Regions from separate parts of the Priestia sp. USM5 genome, predicted to be linked through region 1. Evidence: predicted binding sites of a transcription regulator. Region 1 holds the regulator's gene; the other holds the start of a gene.

Region 1 (12,480 bases):
AATAATGGGTCCCAGAGGGCGCATTAAATTTCCTAACGACAATAGAAGACCAATATAAAGCCAGCTAAACTTGTTATGAGCAAATCTTTTTATAATAAGGTAAAAAGCTGCATAAAATAAAAAAGTAGCTAAATGCTGATTGGTTAACACTGAGCTGTAGAGAATGTTCGGAATGTAGAACGCATATAGGAAAGCTGCCATTCTCCCAGCAAGTTCGTTAAATACTTTAGCGCCAATTAGATAAATAAAAATAACGGTTCCAGTAGAATAAAAAATATTTAACAATTTTAATGTAAAAATGCTATCTCCAAAACAGCGAATAACAATAGATTCATAGAATGAAAAGCCTAGCTGATATACCCATGTAGTGAAATAAACGCTTTGGTTAAATTCATAATTTCCTTTTGCGATATTACGTGCGGCATCTAACATGACAAGAAAGTCAGATTTTACAGGTGTTTGAACAGAAAGCATCCATGCTAATCGAACACCTAAGGTCAAAACAATCAGTGAAATAAAAAAAACAGTTTTGTTCATGTATCTACTTGCAATAGCTATTAGAAAAATGACAAGGAAAGTGATACATATTCCTTCAATAATAAATGAATTACTTAAAGCCAAGCCTTTTAAGTCCAATGAATTTGTCATCGCACTATAACTGCCCCATAGAGACCATGTAAGAATCATGACACATAAAAGAATCAGGCTTTTGGATAAAAATGAGTTAAGCATATTACCTCCTGCAAATTATTTCAAAGATAAGGTACAAAATTCCTACCCTATGATACCATATTTTATTATTTTGTATATATTTTTCTTATAGAGTATAATGTTAGATTGTTCTGAAATTACAACAGCGGCACAACGTGTAATAAAAGGTTCAGTGGAGTAGGCAGTGATTTAGTAATAGATAAAAGAGGTTGGGAAAAAAGGATTTTAGTCGAAGCGAAAAACGAACCATTAATCATCATGTTTGTTTGATTAGTGGTTCGTTTTTTATGGTGCACGTAGGTTTCATTTGTTTAGTTCTTTCCAGCAGTTGATTGGAGGGCAAGACGAAGACTCCTGCGGGAAAAGCGGAAGGGGTGAGACCCCGCAGGAGCGCAAGCGACGAGGAGGCTCACCGGCCGCCCGCGGAAAGCGAAGTCTTGCACGGAAATCAACTGCGATGTCACAAGCAATCCCTGCTAGCTTATTTATTTCATTTGTTTCCCTTTAGACTTGCTTGGTTTAGTTATGTCTCAATCTCTTCTTTTTTATAATGTATTTTCTGATGCGAACAGCTTTTATGTTTTAAATCGATCTTTTAATAAATTCCATAGGGAACTCACTCCGAGACTAATGCTGATCAGAATTCCTGATAAAGCTACTATTAAAGCGATATATTCAAAGATAGAAAACTGCTTCATACTATCCCAATTGATGTTTCCCTTTAGCTTGCTAATAACTAAATTCATTCCGTAAATACCGGAAAGAACGGTATAAATCGTTAAAATTAATAATAAGTAATTGTGACGCTTGGCCGCGATTTTCTCTTGATTTTGATACAAAGTACCAAGGGTTTCTTTGACTTCTTGATAAAGAGAATTGATGTGGAAGATTTTTTTAAAGAGCTCAGAAAACTCTTGACCTTCCGTGCGAGAGCTAATTTCTAAAAATAAATATTTACCTGAAAATACAGTAATAGAGCGAATTAGTCGCTCGATGCCCTCTGAATTTTTATGAAACGTGAGCTGAGAATACTCATAGGATAGTTTTAGCAACACGATTTTATAGAAAAAATGCAAAAATAAATTATAGTAATGTTGGCCAAATAGATGATTCATCAAAAGCTGATCCGTTTTAGAGTCTGTCGATTTAGAAATACACGAAAACACATGGTCTGTTATAACGTAATAGGTTTCAGGAGCCCATCTGGAATACACGTGTTTGGTATTATACGTTTTAATATACTCATGGTTGTGTGCAGAGATAAACGGTTTCCCGTCAGGCGTATAGCTATTTAGCTGCCCAGTACGAAATAAAGTTGTGGAGTTAATCTCTTGCTCTTGATTTACCGTTACATAACTTAATACAAACATCCGTTCATCGATAAAATAAGGAAGACTCCCGACGTGCTGTTCACGCGTCGCTTCTTTTTTGATGTGTTCGTTCAAAAATGGCGCGAGCTGTGAAAAAATATAATCCTGTACTTTGCTATAGCGATGATGTTCATAGGTAATGGTGGATCCATGCTCTTCAGCAAGCTTCGGTTCTAATACACGAAAATGATTCATGAATTCTAAAATGTCATCATAGGTGTAATGATTATGACTCATCTCAGTGCGAATGGTCATGACCCCAATTTCAAAAGGACATAAAAAAACATCCACAGACAGCACGTTGCTAGACACGGTGGTGGAGGAAGTTTGTAGCGTAACGGTATGGTCTATTTTTTTTGAAAATCGAAGCAAGCCTTCTTTTTCGCACGAATCAGGAAATAGAATACATTCAATGTAAGGAAGAAAATATTGATCCAAGCTATCATGAGATACGTAATACTGTTCTCCGTAGTATTCTTTTTCTACATGTTTGTTTTGAATGGAAAAAAACTCAAACATATTTGCTTCTAGTGCATGAACAAGCTGCTCTTTATTTTTTCGATCAAAGGAAAAAGGAAAAAGAAACATGTTCATTGCTTTGGTAGGCATAATAGTTTGAAATGGTTCTGTTTTCCTTGGTGTATTGGTCATAAACTACATCCTTCTTATAGTCGGTTGTATTTTTTTTGAGAGTCGAAAAAATGCAGACAGAAAGTAAAAGGTAAAACAGGCTTTATAAAAACCGCTCTACCTGCCTGTAATGATTCGACGTATCATTTATAATATGCCAATTTTTTTAGAAAACAAACGTAAAAAACCAACTAACATCATGATTAGTTGGTTTTACATACAGTGTGTGATTAGTGAATCGTGCGATATACACCAGTGACTTTTCCTAAAATCGTTACGTGGCGAAGAATAATAGGCGCCATCGTTGAATTTTCAGGCTGTAAACGAACGAAATTTTCTTCTTTAAAGAAACGTTTTACCGTTGCTTCGTTGTCCTCGGTCATAGCGACCACAATATCTCCGTTATTAGCAGTTTGCTGCTGACGTACGATTACCATATCGCCATCTAGAATACCTGCTTCAATCATACTTTCTCCCATAATTTCAAGCATAAATACATGATCATCTGGAGAAACGAATTTATCTGGAAGAGGGAAATATTCTTCCACATTTTCAACGGCTGTTATAGGAAGACCCGCTGTTACTTTACCGATAACAGGAACATTAATGACATTGCTTTTAGGGATGTTTACTTCGTCTAGTTGAAGAACTTCGATTGCTCTTGGTTTTGTTGGATCTCTGCGAATTAACCCTTTACTTTCTAAACGAGCTAAATGCCCGTGTACAGTGGAGCTAGAGGCTAATCCCACCGCTTCCCCAATCTCACGAACAGAAGGCGGATAACCTTTTAATTTTACTTCGTGCTTAATAAAATCTAGTATGTCTTGTTGACGTTTTGATAGCTTCATATTTTTCACCTCGATTTTAGCTATTCTTTAGGTGAATTATACCACGTGATGTGTCAATATACAAACATAAGTTCGAAGAATTCCATTGACAGAAACAAATGTTCTCAATAAAATAAGAACATATATTCTGATAGGGGGATCATAATATGCACCAATTCTTACATTCTATGAAACATTACGCTATTTTTTTTGCAGTTATCGCTGCACTTACATATGTATTGACGCTGGTTTTAGGAGCGGATAAAGTAGATTTAGACAAATATTCAACGGTTACTATTACAAAAGGAGATACGCTTTGGGACTTGTCCAACAAGTATCATAATCACCATCATTTGACCACCAATGAATTTGTCAAATGGGTTGAAGACGTCAATGATCTAAACTCAGACACTGCCCAGTCTTTATCTCCTGGAGATAAATTATATATTCCTGTTTTAAAAAAAGAGTTACATAATCAAGTGGCAATTGAACAGTAGTGTGTAACGGCCGTTCCTGAATATTGTTAGAAGCCGAAAAGGTCGTGATAAAAGTGGACGCCATTATTTATTGCCGTGTAAGTACGGATAAAAAAACCCAAGAAACATCTTTACAGCGCCAGCAAGAAGAATTAAAAAAGCTTGCTGATCTTCACCATCTAAACGTAAAAAAAGTCGTAATGGAAAAAGCAAGCGGATATGACGTAGACAGAGAGGGTATATTGGATGTTCTTCATACAATGAAAGAAGAAAAAATATCTGTGCTGCTCATTCAAGACGAAACGCGATTAGGCAGAGGAAATGCCCGAATTGCGCTTCTTCATGCTTTTCATAAAGAAAATGCTACGATCTATACGATTAGTCATCAAGGTCAGCTTCAGCTTTCAGAATCTGATTCGATGGTGTTAGATATTATTAGCTTAGTGGAAGAGCATCAGCGGAAATTACATAACGCTAAAATTAAAAGAGGAATGAAAAGAGCCGTAGAAAACGGTTATCGTCCGCAGCAAAATTTAAAAAATCAAGGAGTTAACTCAGGAAGAGAAAAAAAAGAAGCGCCGATTGAAGAAATTGTCCGCCTTCGTCATAACGGCTTAACCTTTGCTGAAATTTCAGTTACGCTAAAAGGTTTTGGTTATAATATTTCAAAAGCAACGGTACATCGTCGCTATCAAGAGTATCAAGAGAGTGCTCAATCTCTTGATAAAACGAAAGAGATTTAGTAAGATGACTACATGTTGCCGGAACGGTTCGGTAATTTTAATTATTGATTATAAGGAGATAGGTTTTATATGCTATCAAAAGATAAACTTGCTCGTATTAATGCTCTTTCAAAAAAGGCAAAGGCTGAAGGTCTGACAGAATCTGAAGCGAAAGAACAGCAAGAGCTACGTCAGGAATATTTAAAAGTTTTCCGACAATCTATGACAAACCACCTTCATACGATTAAAGTTGTGGACGAGGAAGGTAAAGATGTTACGCCTAAGAAGTTAAAAGAGAGCAAAAAGAAGCGTCTTCACTAAGACGTTCTAGTAAAACTAGAGGGAGAGTTCCCTCTAGTTTTTTGTATATTTTTAATAAGGCACACAAAAACTGTAAAAGTGGAAATTTTTTTGGTTCAAGTATTGTACAAATAAGCAAATCATTAGTATGATAACATATGTACATAGTTTTGAAAGGAATGAAGAGTATGACACAACGTATTGAAGATCTTTCGATTGCAACAATTCGTACTTTATCAATCGATGCGATTGAGAAAGCAAATTCAGGTCACCCAGGTATGCCAATGGGAGCTGCTCCAATGGCATATACATTGTGGACAAAATTTATGAACATCAATCCAAAGAATCCAAACTGGTTCAACCGTGACCGCTTTGTATTATCAGCAGGACACGGATCGGCACTATTATACAGCTTGCTTCATTTAGCTGGATATGACTTATCAATTGAAGACCTTAAAAACTTCCGTCAATGGGGAAGCAAAACACCAGGTCATCCAGAGTTCGGTCATACAGCAGGTGTTGATGCAACAACTGGTCCACTAGGACAAGGTATTGCAATGGCTGTTGGTAAAGCAATGGCAGAACGTCATTTAGCTGAAACATACAACAAAGAAGGTTTAGAAATTGTAGACCACTTTACGTATGGTATTTGTGGTGACGGAGACTTAATGGAAGGTGTATCTGCTGAAGCAGCTTCATTAGCGGCACACTTAAAATTAGGACGCTTAGTTGTTTTATACGATTCAAATGATATTTCTTTAGACGGAGATTTAGATCGCTCGTTCTCTGAGAACGTAGAAGATCGTTTCAAGGCTTACGGATGGCAAGTAATTCGCGTTGAAGACGGCAATGACTTGACAGCGATTGCAAACGCAATTGAAGAAGCAAAAGGCGATTTAACACGCCCAACGCTAATTGAAGTAAAAACAACAATCGGATTTGGTTCTCCAAACCACGCGGGTACTTCTGGCGTGCACGGTTCTCCATTAGGTTCCGATGAAACAAAATTAACAAAAGAAGCTTATGCATGGACATTTGAAGAAGATTTCTATGTGCCAGAAGAAGTGTATGCTCACTTCAAAGCTACAATTGCTGAAGATGGCCAAAAGAAAGAAAACGAATGGAACGATGTATTTGCACAGTATAAAGAAAAATATCCTGAACTAGGTCGTCAATTTGAACTAGCAGTAGAAGGAAAGTTACCGGAAGGCTGGGAAGAAACGCTTCCAGCATACGAAACGGGTTCAAGCTTAGCTAGCCGTGCTTCTTCTGGAGAAGTATTAAACGCAGTAGCACAAGCTGTACCTCAATTCTTCGGCGGTTCAGCTGACTTAGCTGGGTCAAATAAAACAATGATTAAAGGTTCAGAAGACTTCACTGCAGCTGATTACAGCGGACGTAATATTTGGTTCGGTGTACGTGAATTTGCAATGGGAGCTGCATTAAACGGTATGGCTCTACACGGCGGTGTAAAAGTATTCGGAGGAACATTCTTTGTATTCTCTGATTATCTTCGCCCAGCAATTCGCTTAGCAGCTTTAATGAAGCTTCCTGTAACATATGTATTCACACATGACAGTATCGCAGTTGGAGAAGACGGCCCAACACATGAGCCAATTGAACAATTGCCATCACTTCGTGCAATGCCAGGTCTTTCAGTGGTTCGTCCTGCAGATGCAAATGAAACAGCTGCTGCATGGCGCTTAGCATTAGAATCAACTGACCGCCCAACGGCGCTTGTATTGACTCGTCAAAACTTGCCAACGCTTGAAGGTACAAAAGAAAATGCATACGAAGGCGTGTCTAAAGGCGCGTACGTTGTATCTAAAGCTGGTAAAGACCAAGCGGATGCATTAATACTTGCAACAGGCTCTGAAGTAAGCCTAGCAGTAGAAGCACAAAAAGCATTAGCTGCAGAAGGCATTGATGTATCTGTAGTAAGTATGCCTGCATGGGACCGTTTCGAAGAGCAATCTGCTGAGTACAAAGAAAGTGTTATCCCTAAATCAGTGAAAAAACGTTTAGGTATTGAAATGGCTTCTACACTTGGCTGGGAACGCTATGTTGGAGACGAGGGACAAGTTCTTGGTATTAATCACTTCGGTGCATCTGCTCCTGGTGAAACAATCATGAAAGAATTTGGTTTTACAGTTGAAAATGTAGTAGCAAAAGTGAAAAGCTTGCTTAATGCATAATTCTTTTTCACAAGAAAGAGCAGACTCCTATGGTCTGCTCTTTTTTTTCGACAAAAAAACAAAGAAATTTTTTCATCGATAGACAAGCATTGCGTACACCATTCGGTATAATGGTACAAAAAAGAACGAGCCGAAAGGGAGGATGAATCGTGAGAACGTATGAAGTATATTTAATGGAGGAAGAAGTTGCATCATCCTATTTTCGAAGAGAAAAGCTCATTTATCAGCTGCTGATTGAATATAAAATGAAACGTCACTTGCAGGAAACGCATTTACAAAAACAAGTTCATTACATTACTCGCCAACTGCCCAATTCATTTATTCAACGAGAATTACTTCAGGCGTTTTCTCATTATCCTCATTTTTTTACTCATCAAGAGACGTTTGTGCTGGAATATCCTCATAAAAAAAGTCGAGCATCTATAAAATTAACGAATCGCTGTATAACAATTGAAGGAGATGGCAATGTTGATGCTGAGACAGCTTTTTTTGAAGTATTACGCAAGCTAGATCCTTGTTTTTTAGCAGTGAATTATGGAACGGATGAATACGGCTGGCTGAGGCCTGTGAAAACAAGAAAATTTGTGTAATTATTTAAGGAAATTGGAACGGAAATATTGTATAATAGCGTATGGTCTAGTACACTGTAAGTTAGACAACACGAAGGAGGAAGTAATACCATGGGAATGTATATTCTAGTTGGTGTTCTAGCATTAATTGTTGGGATAGCGCTAGGATTTTTCATTGCTCGTAAGTATATGATGAGCTATCTGAAGAAAAATCCACCAATTAATGAACAAATGTTAAAAATGATGATGATGCAAATGGGCATGAAACCATCGCAGAAAAAAATTAACCAAATGATGAAAGCAATGAACGGCCAAATTAAATAATGGTTAATTGGACAGACACTCTCTATTCAGAAGGGTGTCTTTTGTTTTATGATAGAGATAAGAAAATGGTTGTGGGGCTAGGGGGATACGATGAAAATTTTTCGAGAGTTATGGTGGTTTTTCAAACAGGAAAAAAATTCTTACATAACGGGGATAGCGCTGCTCATTATTGTGGCAGCATTAGAACTTCTCCCGCCTAAAATTATTGGTTTAACGGTAGATGGCATTAAAGAAGGGACGCTGAATGGAAAGCGCTTAATGCAGATGGTTGGCATTTTGCTAGGAGCTGCTGTTGTGGCCTATTTCACAAGGTACATATGGCGTATTATGATATTTGGTTCATCTGTTAAACTAGCCAAGCAGCTGAGAAATACCCTCTACACTCATTTTACCAGGATGAATCAGGCCTTTTATCAGCGGCGGCGAATTGGGGATTTGATGGCCCATGCAACAAACGATATTCAAGCTATTCAACAAACTGCAGGTTCGGGCGTTTTGACGCTCGTGGATTCCATTGTCACAGGAGGGCTTGTTCTATGCACAATGGCCCTAACAATCAGCTGGAAATTAACGCTTATTTGCCTTATTCCTATGCCGCTTATGGCCGTTTTAACAAGTTACTATGGTACATTGCTTCATGCGCGGTTTCATCACGCACAAGCAGCATTTTCTACTTTAAATGATAAGGTTCAAGAAAGCATTAGCGGAATTAAAGTCATTAAGACGTTTGGGGAAGAAGCAGCTGATGTCGAAGAATTTCGTATGAAGTCTGCAGATGTTGTTCAAAAGAACATGAAAGTAGCACGAGTAGATGCATTGTTTGATCCGACCATTTCGATTATTGTAGCACTTTCTTTTTTACTTGCTCTTATTTTTGGCAGCAAGATGGTGATTAGTGAAGAGTTAACACTGGGACAGCTTGTTACCTTTACAACTTATTTGGGCCTTCTTATTTGGCCGATGCTCGCGTTTGGCTGGCTATTTAACATTGTGGAACGAGGAAGAGCATCATATGACAGGGTATTTTCTTTATTAAAAGAAGAAAATTCGATTGAAGAAGCAGCGCATCCTAGTGTTGAACTGCCAACAGGAAATATTGAAGCTGTTATTCATAGGTTTTCGTATGGTAAAGAAGACGAATACACGTTAAACGAAATTTACTTTACACTTTCTCGCGGTCAAACGTTAGGGATTGTCGGAAAGACGGGTGCTGGGAAAACCACGCTTTTAAAGCTGTTGCTTCGTGAATTTGATGTAAGCGACGGAGCTGTTTTATGGGGAGGAAAAGACATTAAAGATTATGCTTTTGATTCACTGTACAAAAGCATTGGATATGTTCCTCAAGATCACTTTTTGTTTTCAACAACAGTCGCTGCTAATATCGCGTTCGGAAAAGAAGACGCAAGCAATCAAGAAATCCAAGAAGCGGCTAAAGTTGCAAATGTACATAAAGACATCCTCGATTTTACAGATGGCTATCAAACAATAGTAGGTGAAAAAGGCGTTTCGTTATCTGGTGGACAAAAACAGCGTATCTCGATTGCAAGAGCTCTTCTATTAGATCCTGAGCTTTTAATTTTAGATGACTCGCTATCAGCGGTAGATGGAAAAACGGAAGCGGGTATTTTACAAGCGTTGAGGCAAAAACGTCAAAATCGAACAACGATTATTACAGCGCATCGGCTGAGCTCGGTTACTCATGCAGACCTGATTCTTGTCCTTGATAAAGGGAAAATTATTCAGCGAGGAAATCATGAGGAACTGCTTAGCGTGAGCGGCTGGTATCAGGATATGTACGATAGACAGCAGCTTGAACGTGCGGTAGAAGAAGGAGAGACGAAAAATGAAAATTGAGCATTCTTCGGTACATAAACGTCTGTTTCACTATACAATTCCGCATAAAAAATCATTTTTTTTAGCGTTCACTCTATTATTAATTGCTACGGCTGCTGATTTATTAGGGCCCATTTTGATTAAAATTTTCATTGACGATTATTTAACTCCTAAGTATTTGCCTCTTCAGCCTCTGGTGTGGCTTGCAAGCAGTTATTTGCTTTTACAGCTTTTAAAAATTGTCGTTCAATACTTTCAGCTTCTGCAGTTTCAGAAAATTGCGCTTCAAATTATTCAGCAGATTCGAATTGACGTTTTTTCTCATGTTCATCGTCTGGCGCTTCGCTTTTTTGACAACACGCCAACGGGAAGCCTTGTTTCTCGAATTACAAATGACACGGAAGCTATGAAAGAAATGTTTGTAGAAGTCATCGCGGTTTTTATTCAAAATGGGGTATTTTTGATTGGTATTTTTATAGCGATGTTTATGCTAGATGTGAAGCTGGCTTTTTACTGTTTAGTTCTTCTCCCGTTTATTTGGGGACTTATGAAGCTTTATCAGCATTACAGCGCTATTTACTACGGACAGCTCCGAGAAAAGCTAAGTCAGTTAAATGCCAAGCTTCATGAGTCTTTGCAAGGCATGTCCATTATTCAAGTATTTCGTCAAGAAAAGCGGCTTCGCTCGGAATTTGAAGAAATTAATGATGAGCACTACAAAGCGGGCATGCGCAATATTAAGTTAGATGGTTTGCTATTGAGGCCTGCTGTCGAAATTCTTTATATTTTAGCCGTTATTCTTGTGCTCAGTTATTTTGGCATTTCCGTAGCTGACAGTCCTGTTAAAATTGGTGTTCTTTACGCGTTTATCAACTATTTGGATCGTTTTTTTGAGCCCGTTAATGAAATGATGCAGCGTCTTTCTATGTATCAGCAAGCGATGGTATCAGCCTCCCGGGTATTTGATTTGATGGATGAGGAAGAAAAAAATCCAGTGATGACAGGAGAACAAAAGCAGGGGGTACAAAAAGGAACGGTAGAATTCAAAAACGTCACGTTTTCCTATGACGGTGTTCGAGATGTGCTTTCTGATATATCATTTACGGTAAACGAAGGAGAAACAGTGGCTTTAGTAGGCCATACTGGAAGCGGGAAAAGCTCCATCATTAATTTATTAATGCGTTTTTATGAGCAGCAAAAAGGAGACATTTTGATCGATAATAAACCACTGTCGTCCTTTTCAAATAAACAGCTTCGAGATCAGGTAGGGCTGGTGCTGCAAGATGCCTTTTTATTTGCCGATACCGTAAAGCGAAATATTACGCTGCATGAAGACCATTTTTCTGATGAGCAAGTAAAAGCAGCGGCGAAATTTGTGCAAGCTCACGCATTTATCGAAGCTCTTCCTAATAAGTATAATGAAGTGCTAGTGGAAAGAGGTTCAACTTTATCAAGCGGTCAGCGTCAGCTCTTAGCATTTGCAAGAACGGTGATTCGAAACCCTAAAATCCTTATTCTTGATGAAGCAACAGCCCATATCGATACAGAAACGGAAGAAGCGATTCAAGAAGTGTTAAGAGATATGGGAAAAGGCCGCACAACGATTGCGATTGCACATCGTTTATCAACTATTCAACACGCCGATTGTATTTTAGTATTGCATAAAGGGAAAATCGTCGAAAAAGGAACGCATGCTGAACTGCTAGATAAAGGCGGTTTGTACTATAATATGTATCAGCTTCAGCACAGTGAAAAAGAGGAAAATTTCAATAAAGAAACAGGAGTAAAAGAGATTTATAAAGAATTGATAGAGTGAAGGTGAAAAAAAGAAACAACCTTCATGAAGAGGTTGTTTCTGTTGTTTGAGCAGGGAATTCATTGTAAACGTTTAATAAATGATCTAATTCTTGACTATGTTTAATAGCAGGTGGAGAGTTTAATCCACTTACTCGGACTATGCGGATGAGTTCTTCTCGTTTCTTTTCAATCGCTAATAGAATATCTTTTTTGGCCAATGCTATGTATCCCTTCTAACAAGTCGTTTACCTAATTATACAAGATAATGGTACTATTTGAAAGAAGTGAGATAAGACAATTTGGTTACAAAATGGTAACGAAAAAGAACAAAAAGAACAAAAAAGGGAAGTGGGAAATGTGGGAGATTTAAATTTATTTTTGGCATTTGGCGCAGGCTTTTTATCGTTTATTTCACCCTGCTGTTTGCCTTTGTATCCAGCTTTTTTATCGTACATAACGGGAGTATCAGTCAGCGAGCTAAAGGAAGGCGCTAAGTCACATCAGAGCAAAGCTTTTATTCACACAGCTTTTTTCCTGCTGGGATTTTCTGTTATCTTTATTATGATTGGTTTTGCGACATCCTTTATTGGTCAGTGGTTTTTTAACTATAAGGATTTAATTCGGCAGATTGGCGCTATTCTTATTATTTTCTTTGGTCTAGTTGTACTAGGGATTTTTAAGCCTCGAATTCTTATGCAGGAACATAAAGTTCAATTCGCCAATAAG
Region 2 (12,480 bases), 1.8 Mb from region 1:
CGAGCAAACAACTTCAGCTAATAAGAGTTAATCAGTTTGTTCATATTCAGTTCATATTTGAAGTATAAAATCATTGTATGATCTTATGTGGCTCTCTGTTTGGTATAAACAGAGAGCTTACTGTGCGTAAAAGCTGGACAAACTTAGGAATAGGGAGAGACATGTATGATTCAAATATTAGTTGCAGATGATGATCAACACATTCGAGAGCTGATATCATTATATTTAGAAAATCAAGGATTTAAAATTATAAAAGCAGCAGATGGTGAAGAAGCGTGGGCGAAAATGGAAGAGTTTCGAATTGATCTAGCGGTCGTTGATATCATGATGCCATTTAAAGACGGATGGGAACTAACAAAGGAAATTAAGGAGTATTTTGATATACCGGTTTTGATGGTAACAGCTAGAGGCGAATCGCATGATAAACTAAAAGGATTTGATATCGGAACAGACGACTATGTCGTGAAGCCTTTTGATCCTCAGGAAATGGTTGCTCGTGTAAAGGCCCTTTTACGCAGGTACCGAGTAGAAGCTAACAATGTAATTTATATGGGGAATATAAAATTGGACCGTACCAAATTAGAGATGAGTGCAGGAGAAACAAGCGAACAGCTGCCGTTAAAAGAGTTTGAATTACTGTTCACATTAGTTAGTTCTCCAGGAAAGATTTTTACTCGTGATCAGCTTATTCAATTAATTTGGGGATATGATTATGAAGGTGATGAGCGCACGGTAGACGTTCACATAAAACGTCTGCGAGAGAGGCTTAATCATATGAAAAACGTCGGTATGGAAATCAAAACAATTCGCGGACTAGGCTATAGAGCAGAAGGGTGTTAACGTGAAATCAATTTATGTAAAGCTGGTTCTATCGTTCATCATTACAATTTTATTGAGCGTTGTGATTACCGTTGTTGTCACGACATTTCTTAGCAAGCAGAAGCTCGAAATGCGATTAGGTCAGGATATGGTGAAGATGGGAGAAGATTTTATCGATTTGTACGGAGCAGAAGACTCCGATAAAGCTGCAAGGTTTTTATCTAATTCATCATTCATTCATTTTTCGTTTATTATTATTGATGATCAGCATAAAGAGAAAGTATTAGGACAGCCGGGACCGCCTATTCCAATTACACCGAAAGAAGTAGATCAAGTATTAGGTGGGAAGCGTTATTCTAATTTAAACGAGGAAAAAGGTGATCGTCCACAGCCAAACGTAGTGGGTCTCCCTTTTAAAGAAAATGGACGGTCGTATGCTCTATTTATTCAGTCTCATCCACAGCGGCAATTTTCAGTTATTCAAGATGTTCAAAATATCCAGCTTATTACGATTTTATTAGTAGGTATTGTATTGTTTGCATATGTTTCAACGATTATTATTAAACCGATTAAGCGTCTCAGTACAGCGATGAAAGTTGTCGGACAAGGCGAATACAATGTGCAAGTCGAGCACGCAGCGAATGATGAAATTGGTCTGTTAACTAAAAACTTTAATCAAATGACTAAAGAATTAAACAAAATAGAAACGATGAGGCAAGAGTTTATTGCTAGCGTTTCCCATGAAATTCAATCACCGCTGACCTCTATTCGCGGTTTTTCAGCGGCACTTAAAGATGATATCGTCAGTGAAGATAAAAAGATACAATATTTAACGATTATCGAAAAAGAAAGTACAAGACTATCTCAGCTTAGTTCCAATTTGCTAAAGCTTGCTTCTCTTGACTCTGAACATCAAACGCTAATGCTGCAGCAATACCGGTTAGATGAACAAATCAGGCATGTGGTCATGGCTTTAGAACCTCAGTGGATAAAAAAGAATATAGAAATTGACCTTGATTTATCCAATGTTCAAATAGAAGCAGATAAAGATTTGTTAGAGCAAGTTTGGCTAAATTTAGTAACAAATGCTGTTAAATATACGCCTGAAAATGGATTTGTGAAAATATCCATTCATCAAAAAAACGAAGAAATAGACGTGAAAATAAAGGATAATGGAATTGGTATTATCGAAGAAGATCAAAAATATATTTTTGAAAGCTTTTATAAAGTAGATAAATCCAGAACGTTAAAAGGAAGCGGCCTCGGTCTAGCTATTACCAAAAAAATTGTGCGACTGCATGAGGGCGCAATACGTGTTGAAAGCAAAAAAGAACAAGGAAGCATCTTTACGGTAACTTTGCCTATCCAAAAAAATAGGAATAAAAAAGACTCGTCTGTGTAAGTTCATGCAGATGAGTCTTTTTTATTAGGTCAAAGATATAAAAAAAATTAATAATATCTATTTATTTTTTTAATCCCTACTTGACATATAGGTAAAGTGTAAATAATATAGATAGTATAAATCTTTTGAAAAAATTGGGATGCTAAAGAAGCTGATCGGTCAACCGAAGGCTCATACTTGTTCGCTACTGGTGTGGGCCTTTTCTGTACATTGGTTGTGGTCATTAAAATCTCAATCTTCAACTGAACATATGGGGAGGATTACGATGTATTTATCTTCTGCACATTATACAAGTACTTATAGATGTTGTTCGCTTTGTTTATTCAACTGCAACTAAAATATAAATTTATCTATGAATAGGAGAATGATAAAATGGCTTCAATTACACAAGAAAAATTAGATTATATTGTTAAATTACTAACTGAAATCAACTATGGATCTGTACTAATTACTCTTCACGACGGACAAATTACTCAAGTGGACAGCACGGAAAAAAACCGCTTTTTAGCTAAAAGCAAAGTAGCAAGCCACAAATAAGCTTATTTCAATACGTATTTAGAGAAACTGAAGGGCCTGTCTAGATAGCGAACGCTTGACGGCGGAGCAAGCAAGTACTGTATTAAATATAGAAAACGTGCGCATTCGAAGAAGAATTGACTTTCTTTTCGGTCGAAGATTTAGAATTTTTCGAATTAAAATTGAGTTAGAGGTTGTATGAGTATGACGATGAAAAGTGTAAAGCTACTAAAGCAGCAGCTTTATACGTTTTAAAATTATGAAGATCTGACAGTTTCATTCCTGTGCTGATCGGATTACCGAAGGCTTCTGACCTGTGTTAGGAGTCTTTTTTTTATTCTTAAATTAATATAATAGGAGGAGAAAAGATGGAAAATTTATTACGAGCAGCGGTGCGCCAAAGAAAACAATACCTCATTGAAGAGTTACTGAAAAAAGGGATTTATAAAAAAGAAAATCATCATCTTTTTGAACTCACACTCTCTGACTTAGAAAAAGAGTATCAGGCACGCAGTAAGTAAGGGAAATACGTAAAAAGAACTAAAATAAGTGTAAAAAAGATCCAAAACCTAGTTGACTAATGGGTAAAGTGTGTTTATTATAAAAACAAGAATAAATTGTCTTTTCAGAAAGTATCTTCTTTTTATTCTTACGAATAAATTTAATAAGAATAATTTAAGAGCACATACGCTGATCAGACTAACTGAAGGCTGCTTCTCTTTTTAAAGAGATAGCGGCCTTTTTGTATTTTTTTATAAAAAGGGGAGTAAAACATGAAGAAAAAAGCAGTTCAGTTTTTAATGGTGCTGACAGCACTGCTCGTGGTGCTAGCAGGTTGCGGCAATGGAAAATCTACTGAAACAGCAGGGAAAGATAGTTCTGCGAGTAAAAACGATTCAAAAAAACCAGTAGAACTTTTAAACGTTTCATATGATCCTACACGTGAGCTTTATCAGGAGTTCAATAAGAGCTTTGCGTCTTATTGGAAAGATAAAACAGGGCAAGACGTCACTATTCAGCAATCACACGGTGGCTCTGGTAAGCAAGGCCGAGCAGTTATTGACGGTTTAGAAGCGGATGTAGTAACGCTGGCGCTTGCTTACGATATTGATGAAATCGCTCAAACTCGTCAATTATTAAACAAAGACTGGGAAAAAGAATTGGCTCATAATTCTACACCATACACATCAACGATTGTTTTTTTAGTTCGTAAAGGAAATCCAAAAGGAATTAAAGATTGGGATGATTTAACGAAAAAAGGTACATCTGTTATTACGCCAAATCCAAAAACTTCTGGAGGCGCGCGCTGGAATTATTTAGCTGCATGGGCATATGCGAAGGATAAATATAACGGCGATAACAAAAAGATTGAAGACTTCATGAGTAAGCTTTATGGAAATGTCGAAGTGTTAGACTCAGGCGCACGCGGAGCTACCACTACCTTTGTAGAGCGAGGCATTGGAGACGTGTTAATTGCATGGGAAAACGAAGCTTACTTATCGTTAAATGAGCTAGGAAAAGATAAATTTGAAATTGTAACACCGTCATTAAGTATTTTAGCAGAGCCACCTGTTGCTGTAGTAGATAAAGTAGCTGAAAAGAAAGGCACGACAAAGGTAGCAAAAGCATACTTAAAATACCTATATACAGAAAAAGGTCAGGAAATCGCAGCGGAAAACTACTATCGTCCTCGAAATAAAAAAGTATTAGAGAAACACAAAGATCAATTCCCTTCGCTTAACCTAGTCACTATTAAAGATTTTGGCGGCTGGAAAAAAGCTCAAGAAACGCATTTTAATGATGGGGGAACATTCGATCAGATTTATCAGCCAAAGTAATATGATTCATTAAAAAAGTAGAACGAGGAAGATACGAATGGTGATTCGTATCTTCCGTGTACATGTATCTTGAAAGCAGAGAGAGGTGTAAGACGTGAGCGTGTTACAACGACAGAAAAAAAAGAAAAGCATCTTACCTGGATTTGGGCTTTCTTTAGGTTTTACGATGTTTTATGCAAGTATCCTTGTGCTTTTTCCGTTAGCTATGATTTTTTTAAATACGGCATCTATGGGATGGAGCGACTTTATTAAAACTGTTACAGAACCTAGAGTAGTAGCGTCGTATAAATTAAGTTTTGGAGCAGCATTTGCAGCCGGCATCATTAATGTTATTTTTGGAACCATTATTGCGTGGGTATTAGTGAGGTATCATTTTCCTGGAAAGAGGTTTATTGACGGACTTGTGGATTTGCCGTTTGCCTTGCCAACGGCTGTTGCCGGCATTGCCTTGACCACTCTTTACGTTCCGAAAGGATGGATTGGTCAATTATTTACGTTTAAAATCGCATTTACGCCTATCGGAATTATTATCGCTCTTACGTTTATCGGTCTGCCGTTTGTCGTCCGAATGGTGCAGCCGGTATTGCAAAACTTTAATGCAGAGATCGAAGAAGCATCTGCTAGTTTAGGAGCCAGCCGAATGCAAACGTTCAGAAAAGTTATTTTTCCGGAGCTGGTGCCGGCTGTTTTAACAGGTTTTTCTCTTTCATTCGCAAGAGCGCTTGGAGAATATGGGTCCGTTGTTTTTATTGCTGGAAATATGCCGATGAAAACTGAAATTACGCCGCTTATTATTATGACAAAACTCGAGCAGTACGATTATGCGGGAGCTACTGCTATTGCATCAGTCATGCTCGTTGTATCATTTTTTCTGTTATTACTTATTAATATTATTCAATGGTGGACAAATCGTAAATTTATACATAGTTAAGGAGGGATGACATTGGCAGGACATGTTCCAATGCAGCACGCAAAAACGACTGTTGAAATCACTCATTCTAGTTTAAAAGAGCCCAAAGTCGTCCGATGGCTGCTTACATTTATTGCACTGGCTTTTTTAGCTCTATTCTTAGTGCTTCCGCTTATCACGATTTTTATAACAGCCTTTCAAAAAGGGTGGGAAACATATCTCGCTGCGATTACAAATCCAGATGCCCTGGCTGCTATTAAACTAACGTTAATCGTTGTGCTGATTACCGTTCCGTTAAATGCCGTTTTTGGCGTGGTAGCTGCATGGTTAATTACGAAGTTTGATTTTAAAGGAAAGAATATTTTAATTACGCTTATTGATTTACCATTTGCCGTTTCGCCTGTTATTGCTGGATTGATTTTTATTTTATTATTTGGTGCACAAGGGTTGTTCGGAGAATGGCTGTTTAATCACGACATCAAAATTGTCTTTGCTATTCCCGGTATTATATTAGCTACCCTTTTTGTAACGCTTCCGTTTGTTGCCAAAGAATTGATTCCACTCATGCAAGCTCAAGGGTCAGCCGAAGAAGAGGCATCGTTAACGTTAGGAGCCAGCGGTTTCAAAACTTTTTTTCTAGTGACATTACCTAATATTAAATGGGGCTTATTATATGGAATCATTTTATGTAATGCGAGGGCGATTGGAGAGTTTGGAGCTGTTTCCGTTGTGTCGGGGCACATTCGAGGAATGACAAATACGATGCCTCTTCATATTGAAATTCTCTACAATGAATATCAATTTGCAGCAGCGTTTGCGGTAGCATCTTTAATGTCAGTTTTAGCTATATTTACATTAATTGTAAAAAATATTATTGAGTGGAAAGCCAAACATATTTAAAAAGGAAGGAGCTTATGAGATGAGTATCCATATTAAGCACGTATCAAAGAACTTTGGTGATTTTAAAGCGCTGGATTCTATTAACATTGATATTCAAACGGGTGAATTAGTAGCTTTACTCGGTCCGTCCGGTTCTGGAAAAACATCTTTGCTTCGCATCATTGCCGGTCTTGAACATCTTGACCAAGGAGCTATTTTATTTGATGGAAAGGAAATTACGCACGTAAATCCAAAAGAGCGGAATGTAGGGTTTGTTTTTCAACACTATGCTTTGTTCAGGCATATGACTGTGTTTGATAACATTGCGTATGGTTTAAAAGTACGACCTAAAAAAACAAGACCTTCTAAAATGGACATTAACAAGAAAGTAACCGAGCTGCTGCAGCTTGTGAAACTAGAGCCGCTTGCAAATCGCTATCCTTCTCAATTATCGGGAGGACAGCGCCAGCGAGTAGCGCTTGCTCGAGCGTTAGCAGTGGAACCGAAAGTACTGCTATTAGATGAACCTTTTGGCGCTTTGGATGCGAAAGTTCGTAAAGATTTACGCAGATGGCTGCGTAAATTGCATAATGACTTTCATATTACGAGTATATTCGTTACGCATGATCAAGAAGAAGCTTTAGATGTAGCTGATCGTATTGTTGTAATGAACAACGGGAAAATTGAGCAGATTGGAAGTCCTGAGGAAGTATATGATCATCCTAACAGTCCATTTGTGTACGATTTTTTAGGAAACGTCAATTTATTTAAGGGTCGCATTCATAAAGGCAGGCTAAAACAAGGAAGCTTTGAAATGGATGTTCCAGAATTTAGCGGAAGAAATGAAGAAGCAGCTGTTGGATATGTGCGACCTCATGATATTCACCTTGAAAAAGTAAAAACAAGCGCAGATGCCGTTTCTGCAACCGTTAGCCATATTCATGTGATAGGACCTATCGTGCAAATTGAATTAAAAAGAGAAGATGCAGAAGAATTTTTAGAAGCTGAATTAAGCAAAGAGCATTATAAAACACTCAGCCTTCAAGTAGGAGAGCAGGTGTATGTAAAGCCTAAGCAGCTAAAAGTATTTATTCCAGAAGATTATTCTATTTGATAAAAAGCGTGAAGGGTATACCTTTGCGCTTTTTATCTATTAATAAATTAGTACCAGATATTAAAAGTAGGTGTTATAATTAAGTATCAACTGATTTGAGGTGGAGAAATGATGCAATCAAAAGCTAGAATCACAGGAATGGGGATATATACACCAAAGCAAAAATTAACGAACGACCATTTAAAAGAAATGGTTGATACAAGTGACGAATGGATTGTACAGCGCACGGGAATGAAAGAACGGCGAATTGCTGGTGAAGGCGAATACACGTCTACGCTTGCCATTCGAGCAGTTGAAAATTTGCTCAACCGATATGCTGTAGAAATAGAAGATGTAGATGCAATTATTGTTTCGACAACAACACCGGATCACTTTTTTCCTAGCGTAGCATGTCAGGTTCAAGATTACTTTCATATTGATCAAGCTGCTGCATTTGATTTAAGTGCCGCATGCGCCGGTTTTACATATGGACTTCACATGGCGAACGGCTTAGTGACGTCCGGATTGCATAAAAAGATTTTAGTTATTGGTGCTGAAGTCATGTCGAAAATTACAGATTATACGGACCGGGCCACCTGCGTGCTGTTCGGTGACGGAGCGGGAGCTATGCTTGTAGAATACGATGAGCATAATCCAAGTTTCTTAGGATGTCACTACGGAACGGACGGAAGCGGAGGGGTGAATTTATATCGTTCTAATTTATCTGATACTCTTTCAGGAAAAGAAATTAACGCGAGCGGAAATTTAGTTCAAAATGGGCGTGAAGTATACCGCTTTGCTGTCCGAACGATTCCAAAAGGAGTAGAAGCATTGTTAAAGGGTACTTTCATTTCTCTTTCTGATGTAAATTGGTTTATTCCGCACAGTGCAAACCTTCGGATGATTGAAGCTATTTGTGCTAAAACAGGTGTTTCAATGGATAAAACGTTAACGAGTGTACAATACTGCGGAAATACATCTTCAGCTTCTATTCCACTTGCCTTGAACGAAGGAATAATGACAGGAAAAGTACGGGATAATGACCTTCTTATTCTCTATGGGTTTGGAGGAGGATTAACGCATTGCGGTTTGTTAATTAAATGGACGTGTAAAGAAAAAAGCTAAAAGGCATCGCCTTTTAGTTTTTTAGGCTTTCATTGAAGCGCTTTTTTATTATCGTTACAAGAAAGTTTTTTCTTTTTATAACAGCAGGTTTACTGTATTTCCAGCGCAAACATATATAATAGAAAAAACCCGCTTTTTTACAGCGGGTTTTTAGCTGGCTTTTGGAATAGTAAAACCTACTCCAAAGACGTCTCGCACATCGTGGACAACCACAAAAGCCTGTTCATCGACTTTATGAATAATGCGCTTTAACTCTAATAGTTCTTGTTTGTTCACAACTACGTACAATACGTCTTTTGCTTCTTTTGTATAGCTTCCATGAGCAGAAAAGACAGTGACGCCTCGCTGCATCTTTTTGTTAACTTGTTCGGCTACTTCAGCTGAACGGTGTGAAATAATGGTGATTGCTTTGCGGGGGTTGAGTCCTTCAATAATATAATCCAGCACCTTTGTTCCGATATAAAGAGAAATAACCGTGTACATCGTCTTTTCTCCACCGATGACAAAATAGGCGCTTGCTACAACTAATAAATCAATTGCTAGCATCGTTTTGCTAATATTCCAGTCTAGATATTGATTAGCTAAGCGGGCGATAACTGCCGAGCCTCCGGAAGTTCCGCCACCTCTAAACACAAGCCCGAGTCCTACACCGGCTAAAATACCAGCAAAAATAGCCCCCAGTAGCGTATCGTCAAGAGGATTTCCCAGTCCTTCAGTTATATGTAGGAATAGAGATGTGAAAATAATACATATAATTGTGTAAGCAATCACACGTTTGTGAAGCAATTTGTATCCGATCAGTACCAGCAAACCGTTTAATATAAAGTTTGTGATACCAGGAGACCAGCCTAGTACATAATAGGTAATCATTGTTACACCGGTTACGCCGCCTTCTGCTAATTCATTTGGAATAGCAAAATAATTAATGGCCAGTGCGAAAATGAGGCTTCCTAGAATAATGAGGATAATTTCTTTTATTTTATTGATCATGAACGTTACCTCCAATCATCAAAAACTCCGAAAACACAGTCATGACAATGTATTATACCAACTCTAGAGGCTGAATTAAAGATGGGATATTATTATTTTTTAAAAAATCAATTTCTGCTATCAACATAAAATCTTTTGACAGTTTTTATGGAGTATGAAAAAATAAATTGTTTGCTTTTATTTTGATTAAAAAGTTTTGCAATGAGAATGTTCGTTCGGTAAAATAGAAGCAAGAGTCAAGGGGGAGAATGAACGTGTATCAAGATGAATTAAAACAGTATGCGAAGTTAGTAATGCCTGAGCATTTAGAGAAAATGAAGAAAATGTACAGTCCCGAGGCGCATAAGCAGTCTTTAGGGTTGAAAAAAGAAAAGATTGAGCATATTGAAAAGGTCATTATGAACAGTTACTCGGAGCATCATCCAGTAACCCTTCACGTCTATGAAGCAGGACATATTCAAAGATATGAACGAGTGACAATCGATAAAGTTTCTCTGCAGTCGAATACGCTGATGGTGACAGGGCCTTGTTATACATATTCGATTCGAGCGGATGCAGTAATTGAAGCAGATGTATGGAAAGATGAAAGCTACTCTAGCTAAGAGTAGCTTTTTTGTTGAATTTGTATCTTTTTTTTAACGCTTGCATACAATACATAAAAGCATATTCTGCGAGTAGTCACTTTTAGCTACTAGGAAATTTTGATTAAAGAAGGGATATTGTATGCAAAATGAAAAAACTCAAGTAAGAGAAATTGAATTAACGCAGTTCATTAAGAAAAGACTCGTTCGTTTTATCTCAAGTTTGGCTATTTCTTCTGCCCTTGCTTCTATATTATATATGCTTCTGTTTTTATTTAAATGATGGGTCACTTTGAGTTGTCCAAAAAGGTGGACAACTTTTTTGATGTATAGGCTCTCATTAAAACAGGACAAGCTAAACATAATTCAGTCAAGAGAAATTAAATCGGTCAAGAAATAGTCAAAAACAGTCATAGCTAATTAGTTGCAAGAAAACCTTTACATATAATGAGAAAAGTAGACAAATTCTTGAATTACCAGCTTATTTCCTTTTGTATAAACTATTATCAAAACAAATGCAAATCTAATTGTTCGTTCAAAAAACTTTATTTTGTAATTAAAAAAATGAATGTTTTTGATTTTTTATGATTGATTTTGAATGTAAACCGTGATAAAGTAAGTACATGAAATAAATGAAAACGCTTTTTTGAAAAAGGAGCTAGAACATGTTAACGCCGGAGAGACATCAACTAATCTTAAAACTTTTAAAAGAGAAAGAACTTGTAAAAGTGCAAGAGTTTATCGAAGTTACAGGCGCTTCGGAATCCACAATTAGAAGAGACTTAAGTCAACTAGAAGAAGAGCAAATGCTCAAACGTGTTCACGGTGGCGCTTCGCTTATTCGCAGTAAACGAATCGAACTGAGCGTTATCGAAAAATCTGCTAAAAATATTCAAGATAAACGAAACATTGCAGAGTATGCGGCTTCCATTATAAATGAAGGTGACTGTATTTTTTTAGATGCAGGAACTACAACGTATGAAATGATTCCTTTTTTGAAGCAAAAAGATGTAGTTGTCGTGACAAATGGTTTAATGCATTTAAACCCGATGCTAGAACAAGGTATCACCCTCTATTTAATTGGAGGATCTGTTAAACATAAAACGGGCGCTTTAATTGGCAATGGAGCTCTTTTAAGTCTTGAGCAGTATCGTTTTGATAAGTGCTTTATGGGAGCGAATGGGATTCATCATCAATATGGATATACAACTCCTGATCCAGAAGAAGCATTGATCAAGCAAACGGCAATGAAGCTTTCTAGAGAATCTTATATTTTATCAGATTCTACTAAGTTTTTTGAAACAAGTTTTGCGAAAATAGCCGATTTACATGAAGCAAAAATTATAACAAATGACGTACCTAGTGATGTACTTATACAGTATGCAAACAAAACAGACATAAAGGTTGTGAAATCATGATTTATACATGTACGTTGAACCCATCCGTTGATTACGTAGTACATGTTTCAGCATTCGAAGAAGGCGGACTTAACCGCACAACGAATGAAGCCAAGTTTCCAGGAGGGAAAGGCATTAACGTCTCTCGCGTTTTAAAGCGATTAGATGTTGATAATAAAGCTCTCGGTTTTGTAGCCGGCTTTACAGGAACCTATATCGAAGACTACTTAAAAGCGGAGAATATTGAAACAGCTTTTACAAGAGTTGATGGAGATACCCGCATTAACGTAAAGTTAAAAACGGAAAAAGAAACAGAAATTAACGGTCAAGGGCCTGCTATTACAGACGAAGCGCTTCAGTCTTTATTGAGTCAAGTAAAGCAAATGACTGAAGGCGATATCTTCGTATTAGCAGGAAGTATACCGAAAACGCTTCCAAGTTCTGTGTATGAAACGTTAACGGAACTAGCAGCAGCGAACGGAGTAAAAGTAGTAGTAGATGCAAGTGGAAAAACCTTGCTAGACGTCGTGTCTCACAAGCCGTTTTTTATCAAACCAAATCATCATGAACTTGCAGAATTGTTTGATGTAGAAGTAAACAGTGCAGAAGATGCGCTAGTATACGGTAAAAAGCTTGTGGAACAAGGAGCGCAAAACGTCGTTGTATCCATGGCAGGCGATGGAGCACTTCTTATTAACGAAAGCGGTGTCTACAGTGCCACAGTCCCTAAAGGAACAGTGAAAAATTCTGTTGGAGCTGGCGATTCACTTGTAGCTGGATTTATTGCTTCTTATGTAAAGCAAGGGGATTTATTAGAAGCCTTTCAAACAGGAGTTGCTTCAGGAAGTGCCACAGCATTCTCACTTGAATTATGTACAGCAGAAGATGTAAAGACGCTTCGTGAACAAGTGTCAATCACAAAGGTAGAGT

What was found. The regulator LexA, encoded in region 1, represses DNA repair genes until DNA is damaged. The targets are predictions, from matches to a motif close to CGAACATATGTTCG.
Region 2: a site for LexA is predicted at 9,777-9,790, ahead of ACWATA_RS13865 (YolD-like family protein). Genes of this name have one in related genera too.

The regions. Positions count from the first base shown of each region.
Region 1 is NZ_JBSGKN010000001.1:811,153-823,632, forward strand. It holds gene ACWATA_RS04150 (ArnT family glycosyltransferase) at 1-732, opposite strand, end outside; gene ACWATA_RS04155 (hypothetical protein) at 1,019-1,219, shown strand; gene ACWATA_RS04160 (magnesium transporter CorA family protein) at 1,287-2,732, opposite strand; gene lexA (transcriptional repressor LexA) at 2,942-3,559, opposite strand; gene yneA (cell division suppressor protein YneA) at 3,706-4,035, shown strand; gene ACWATA_RS04175 (YneB family resolvase-like protein) at 4,089-4,757, shown strand; gene ACWATA_RS04180 (DUF896 domain-containing protein) at 4,827-5,057, shown strand; gene tkt (transketolase) at 5,225-7,231, shown strand; gene sirA (sporulation inhibitor of replication protein SirA) at 7,381-7,821, shown strand; gene ACWATA_RS04195 (YneF family protein) at 7,912-8,124, shown strand; gene ACWATA_RS04200 (ABC transporter transmembrane domain-containing protein) at 8,215-9,978, shown strand; gene ACWATA_RS04205 (ABC transporter ATP-binding protein) at 9,968-11,773, shown strand; gene ACWATA_RS04210 (aspartyl-phosphate phosphatase Spo0E family protein) at 11,796-11,972, opposite strand; gene ACWATA_RS04215 (cytochrome c biogenesis CcdA family protein) at 12,112-12,480, shown strand, end outside.
Region 2 is NZ_JBSGKN010000001.1:2,563,070-2,575,549, reverse strand. It holds gene galU (UTP--glucose-1-phosphate uridylyltransferase GalU) at 1-21, shown strand, start outside; gene ACWATA_RS13915 (response regulator transcription factor) at 166-840, shown strand; gene ACWATA_RS13910 (sensor histidine kinase) at 842-2,221, shown strand; gene ACWATA_RS13905 (YezD family protein) at 2,594-2,758, shown strand; gene ACWATA_RS13900 (Fur-regulated basic protein FbpA) at 3,106-3,258, shown strand; gene ACWATA_RS13895 (sulfate ABC transporter substrate-binding protein) at 3,511-4,575, shown strand; gene cysT (sulfate ABC transporter permease subunit CysT) at 4,670-5,506, shown strand; gene cysW (sulfate ABC transporter permease subunit CysW) at 5,519-6,385, shown strand; gene ACWATA_RS13880 (sulfate/molybdate ABC transporter ATP-binding protein) at 6,405-7,478, shown strand; gene ACWATA_RS13875 (ketoacyl-ACP synthase III) at 7,587-8,582, shown strand; gene ACWATA_RS13870 (YitT family protein) at 8,733-9,572, opposite strand; gene ACWATA_RS13865 (YolD-like family protein) at 9,821-10,174, shown strand; gene ACWATA_RS13860 (hypothetical protein) at 10,296-10,436, shown strand; gene ACWATA_RS13855 (DeoR/GlpR family DNA-binding transcription regulator) at 10,819-11,571, shown strand; gene pfkB (1-phosphofructokinase) at 11,568-12,480, shown strand, end outside.